DNA from 2 places in the Bacillus sp. NPDC094064 genome. Region 1 is predicted to be linked to the other one. Evidence: riboswitches for the same ligand, from Rfam matches in the RefSeq annotation. Region 1 holds a riboswitch; the other holds the start of a gene.
What was found. A riboswitch is a leader RNA that binds a small molecule or an ion and turns the genes downstream of it on or off. The one in region 1 is predicted to bind S-adenosylmethionine.
Positions count from the first base shown of each region.

Region 2: linked by a shared signal. The riboswitch ahead of mtnK (S-methyl-5-thioribose kinase) and the one ahead of ACQKNI_RS05830 (YezD family protein) in region 1 are both predicted to bind S-adenosylmethionine.

Region 1 is NZ_JBNNUI010000002.1:236,842-240,059, forward strand. It holds gene lysA (diaminopimelate decarboxylase) at 107-1,423, shown strand; SAM riboswitch class I at 1,539-1,647, shown strand; gene ACQKNI_RS05830 (YezD family protein) at 1,719-1,862, shown strand; gene ACQKNI_RS05835 (phosphoadenylyl-sulfate reductase) at 1,949-2,650, shown strand; gene sat (sulfate adenylyltransferase) at 2,689-3,218, shown strand, end outside.
Region 2 is NZ_JBNNUI010000003.1:472,069-475,286, forward strand. It holds gene mtnA (S-methyl-5-thioribose-1-phosphate isomerase) at 1-64, opposite strand, end outside; gene mtnK (S-methyl-5-thioribose kinase) at 61-1,242, opposite strand; SAM riboswitch class I at 1,334-1,474, opposite strand; gene ACQKNI_RS10220 (carbon-nitrogen family hydrolase) at 1,546-2,409, opposite strand; gene ACQKNI_RS10225 (pyridoxal phosphate-dependent aminotransferase) at 2,424-3,218, shown strand, end outside.

The sequences.
Region 1 (3,218 bases):
ACGCGTGTGAACATTGTTCCGCGCGTTTTTTGTCTATCTAAAAGCGTGCTGCAATGAATAGAAGATTGGGGTTATGAGTTTTAGAGGAAATAAGGGAGGAATTCAAATGTATTTACACGGCACAAGCCGAATTAATGGGCAAGGACACTTAGAAATTGGAGGGTGCGATACGACGCAGCTAGCAAAACAATACGGAACACCACTTTATGTATACGATGAAGAGTCTATTCGAGGGAAATGTCGTGCATTTCATCGTGCTTTTCAAGAAAGTGGTTTCTCTTATCAAGTAGCATATGCAAGCAAGGCGTTCTTGTGCATGGAGATGTGCCGAGTAGCTCGTGAAGAGAATATGTCATTAGATGTTGTTTCAGGGGGAGAGTTGTATACGGCGCTCCAAGCAGGGTTTCCGGCATCACGCATTCATTTTCACGGAAATAATAAAACAGAAGAAGAAATGATTATGGCTCTTCAGGCGAATATTGGTTGTTTTGTAGTAGATAATTTCTTGGAATTAGAAATTTTACATGATTTAGCAGTGCAATATGGGAAATTTGTGAACATATTAATCCGTGTAACGCCTGGAGTAGAGGCGCACACACATGAATATATTACAACAGGCCAAGAGGATTCAAAATTTGGATTTGGTGTTTCAAATGGTCAAGCGATGCAGGCGATAGATCTTGCTTTACAAAAATCAAATTATAATGTGTTAGGTATTCATTCGCATATCGGATCACAAATATTTGAAACAGCTGGTTTTGTTCGAGCAATTGAAGTTCTACGCCATTTTTTAGAAGAAGTGAGAGAGCAAACAAACTATGTAGTAAAAGTGTTAAACGTAGGAGGAGGATTCGGAATACGCTACACAGATTCGGATACGCCATTAACACTTGAGACATATGTGCGAGCTGTAACGAGTGCAGTGAGAGAACAATTTACAGTCTGTAACTATCCATTGCCAGAAATTTGGGTTGAACCAGGCCGCAGTATTGTAGGTGATGCGGGAACGACACTTTATACAGTCGGATCTGTGAAAGATATTCCTGGTATAAGGAAATATGTTGCAGTAGATGGTGGAATGACAGATAATTTAAGACCGGCCTTATATAACGCTCGTTATGAAGCGATGTTAGCGAATCGAGGAAATGATGAGAACGAGGAAGTTGTTTCGATTGCAGGGAAATGCTGTGAGAGTGGAGATATGTTAATTTGGGATATTACTCTACCGAAAGTTGCTTCTGCTGATTTACTAGCAATTTCTTGTACAGGGGCATACGGGTACTCAATGGCGAATAATTATAATCGGATTCGTAGACCAGCTGTCGTCTTCGCGAAAGGTGGTACATCACAAATTGTTGTAGAGCGCGAAACATATGAAAATATTATTGGGAACGATCGCATACGTATTAAAGAACTTGTTTAAATGAGAAAAGGAGTTGTTCAGATGGGCAATTCCTTTTTTGTAAAATAAAATAATTAAAATATATCGGAAAACTAGGATTGAAAAAAATCAGAATTGTGATAAAATACAAATACAAAGCTTATCAAGAGAAGCGGAGGGAACTGGCCCGAAGAAGCTCGGCAACCTGCTTATAGAAAGCAAGGTGCTAAATCCAGCAAAATGGAATCCATTTTGAAAGATAAGGTAAAATATATTACCGAACAGTCTTTTCGAAATGGGAAAGATTTTTTTTATGAATAAAAGGGGGGCTGTTCGCGTGAGCGTACGGGAACATTTTGATGAAGTATCTGAGAAGATTCAAGCAATGCTTGCTGATATGAAATATGGTTCAATTACAATTGTTGTACAAGATGGAAAAGTCATTCAATTAGAGAAAAGTGAAAAAGTACGTTTAAAGTAAAAAGCGCTGACTAGAAAAACTAGAGGCGGTTTTAACCTATTTTATTAGGTTAAAACCGTCTTTTTGCTTTTACAGGGGGAAAAAACATGTTGACGTATGAAACGTGGGATGAAAATGGTGTTTCATTTTCGGAAGATGATGAAACGAAAGGTGCGCTATTAGTATTAAGTTGGGCTTATAAAGAATATAAAGAAGAAATCGTATATGCATGTAGCTTTGGAGTGGAAGGTATGGTATTACTGCACCTTATAAACCAAGTAAATCCATCTGCTAAAGTTGTATTTTTAGATACAAATGTTCATTTTCAAGAAACATATGAATTAATTCAAAAAGTGCGGGAACGATTTCCTTCATTAAATATTATAGAAAAACAGCCAGAACTTACACTTGATGAACAAGCAAAGTTGCATGGTGACAGGTTGTGGGAAAATAATCCAAACCTTTGCTGTAAGATTAGAAAAATTTTACCTCTAGAAAAATCATTAGCAAATGAAAAGGCTTGGATATCAGGTTTAAGAAGGGAACAATCAGAAACTCGCAAACATACAAACTTTATAAATCAAGATCATCGTTTTCAATCTATTAAGATTTGTCCACTCATTCATTGGACATGGAAAGAAGTTTGGCGCTATGTACACAAACATAGTTTGCCGTATAACCCATTACATGATGTTGGCTATCCAAGCATTGGATGTGAGAAGTGTACGTTACCTGTAGATGGCGGCGACTCAAGAGATGGTAGATGGGCTGGGAAAGTGAAAACAGAATGTGGTCTTCATTACCAATAAGATAAATTGAAAAATAAAGCTAAGAGAGGGTATAGAAAATGAGCACAAGAAACGAATTAGTAAACCGTATAGATGAGACATACGACGTATCGAAAATTGAGAAAGAAATTAAATTAGACAACATTGCATTAAGTGATTTAGAGCTGCTAGCGACAGGAGGATATAGCCCGCTTACAGGTTTTTTAGGAAAGAAAGATTATGATTCGGTCGTAGAAACCCTTCGTTTAGAAAATGGGAGCGTTTGGAGTATACCGATTACATTACCGATAACAGAAGAGGTAGCAGAGAGGCTGGAAGTTGGAGAGGAAGTAAAGCTTGTTAACGACGGAAATATATATGGTGTCATTCAAATAGAAGATATTTTTGTCCCAGATAAAGAAAAAGAAGCATTACTTGTATATAAAACGACGGATGAGGCTCATCCAGGAGTGAAAAAATTATATGAACGACCAAACGTTTACGTCGGAGGAGCTATTATTCTGACAAAACGCTTTGAAAATAATCAATTTCCTTCTTATCATTTAGATCCAATTGAAACGAGAGAAGAATTTAAAAAGCGTGGTTGGAA
Region 2 (3,218 bases), on a different contig from region 1:
TTAATACCGCAATTGCATCACCTTTCCAACTGACAGATCTCGGAATAGTAACAATCGTACTCATGCTTTTACCCCTCCAGAAACTGTCTGCTGAAATAATGTTCGGAACAGTTGAATATCAGCGCTCTTAGATTCATATTTAATTAGTTCTTTACCTAAGCATAGCGCTTGTTTCTTAGCTTGAATTCTCTTTTCTTTATTTGCTATTTCATCTAAATCAGCTACATGAGCTAAGCCAATTGTTCTTCGGATAAGCTCACATCCTGCAAATCCGACAGCATCAGTAAAAATATTTTGCAAAATAATCGGTAACCATTGTTTCTCTTTCGTATATGCTTCTACTCCTTCTCCAATCCATAACTTCGTAAAAGCTTCTACAAAATAACTCCATGTCTTTTCTATATGGAAAAATAGTATGCTTCTCTTTTCTTCTTCCCTCGATAAAGCATTTAATAATAAATTTGCAATAAATTGCCCAAGATCAAACCCAAATGGGCCGTACGTTGCAAATTCTGGATCAATCACTTTCGTCTCAGAAGGTGATGAAAAAATGCTACCCGTATGTAAATCACCATGAATAAGCGCTTCTTTTCTCGTTAAAAATTTATATTTATATTGTGCTACTTTTAGCTTTAAAGTTTTATCACTCCAAAGTTCATCAACCACTAGCTGTAAATCTGGCTCATAATTATTCGTATCGTAATGTCCAAACGGATCTGTAAACACTAAATCTTCTGTTATTTTACACAGGTCTGGATTTACAAATGCACCTTCTAGTACTCTTTTCTCTTCTGACTCTAACCCGAAATCTGAAGTATAAAACAAAACATGTGCTAGAAAACGGCCAATATGTTGGGATAAAAGTGGATACCCTTCTCCATCTATCAATCCCCTTCTTGTAATTGTTAGCCTTGATAAGTCTTCTATTACTGTAACTGCTAAATCTTCATCATGACTGTACACTACCGGAACATAATCCGGTACATACTTCGCAAAAATTTGTAATGCCTTACTTTCAATTGTTGCTCTTTTTATAGACAATGGCCAGCTCTCACCAACTACTTTCGCATATGGAAGAGCTTGCTTTATTATAATCGACTTCTCCCCATCCTCTAATTTGAACACGTAATTTAAGTTTCCATCTCCAATTTCATGACAAACTACATTTGCTTTTTTTTCAAAATAGCCGTGTTCTTTCGCATATTGTACAGCTGTTACTTCTGTTAATGAATAATATCCCATCGTCTTTTCCCCCTTTTTTAATTCAGAGGTTTTTCTAGCATAAGAAAAACCTCTTTCCACTAAGAAAGAGGTTTGAAGTTTATCTTCTCCCCTCTTATCTGCCAGAAAGTTTACTTTCTGCTGGAATTAGCACCGTGCCTTTTGGCGTAATAAACGCCCCATTTCACAATGGTTTTACGGTCGGTTGCTGGGCTTCATCGGGCCAAATCCCTCCACCTGCTCTTGATAAGAGTTGTATAATTTTTCGAATTTTTAACTTTATGTTGAAGACTATACCAAGAATAAAAATCACTTGTCAACATTTTATTTGTATAATTCTGGACGACGATCTGCAAAAACTGGAATTCCTTTGCGTACTTCTTTAATTTTCTCGAATGTAAGCTTTCCAAATAAAATGGATTCCTCTTCATTTGCTTCTACAACAACTTCTCCCCAAGGATCGACAATTAAAGAATGACCGGCAAACTCATTATTCGGATCCTTTCCTGCCCTATTACATGCCACAACATAACACTGATTTTCAACCGCTCTTGCTTGCAGAAGCAAACGCCAATGCGCTAAACGGACTAATGGCCATTCTGCTACAACAAATAAAACTTTTGCACCTTTAGCAGTGTGAACGCGCATCCACTCCGGAAAACGAATGTCATAACAAATTATACCAGCGCACTCTACATCATCTATCTTAAATTCACCTGTACTATTTCCAGCGATTAAATATTTATGTTCATCCATAAGCTGAAATAAATGCACTTTACTATATTCATTGACTAGTTCTCCTTTATTAGTTACCACATACATTGTATTTGTAACACCTTGCTCTGTTTGCTTCGCTATAGAGCCACCGACAATATGTACACCATATTGCTTCGACCATTCTTTCAACTTTTCTTTCGTTTTCAATCCATCACTATCTGCGATTTCAGAAAGTCTCGTTAAATCATATCCTGTTGTCCATAGTTCTGGTAAGACGATAACATCTGGTCTTTCCTTCATCGCTTCACTAATTTTAGTTTTAGCGTTCTCAATATTTTTTTCTACATCTCCAAAGACAATATCCATTTGAATACATGCGACTTTCATTTTGTCAGCCCCATTCTTATTTTTTTCTTTACAAAATACTGGAAAGATTATATCATTTGTCACTAGAATTGTAACAACTTTCAAAAGAGGTGGAAAGTATGAAATTATTTCAACCTTCTGAGATAGTAACATCATTGCCAACACAATTTTTTGCTTCACTTGTTGCAAAAGTTAACAAAGTCGTTGCAGCTGGTCACGATGTTATTAATCTAGGTCAAGGTAATCCAGATCAACCAACACCGCAGCATATCGTAAAAGCTTTACAAGATGCTGCAGAAAAGACCATCCATCATAAATATCCGCCATTTCGCGGACACGAAAGCTTAAAAGAAGCCGTGGCAACATTCTATCAACGTGAATATGATGTAGTAGTAAATCCAAAAACTGAAGTTGCTATTTTGTTTGGTGGAAAGGCTGGATTAGTAGAATTACCAATGTGTTTTACAAACCCTGGTGATACTATTCTCGTTCCAGATCCAGGCTATCCAGATTATTTATCAGGAGTTGCTTTAGCAAAAGCGCAATTTGAAACAATGCCGCTTATTGCAGAAAATAAATTTTTACCAGATTATACGAAAATTGATGACTCTATTGCCAAGCAAGCCAAGCTAATGTTTTTAAACTATCCAAACAATCCTACTGGTGCTACTGCATCAAAAGATTTTTTTGATGAAACCATTCATTTTGCTAATAAGCATAATATATTAGTTGTTCATGATTTTGCTTACGGTGCTATTGGGTTTGATGGTCAAAAACCCGTTAGTTTCTTACAAGCAGACGGTGCCAAAGATACAGGAATTGAAATTTACACTTTATCGAAAACTTTCAATATGGCTGGATGGCGTATTGCTTTTGCAGTAGGAAATGAAAGTGTTATCGAAACAATTAACTTA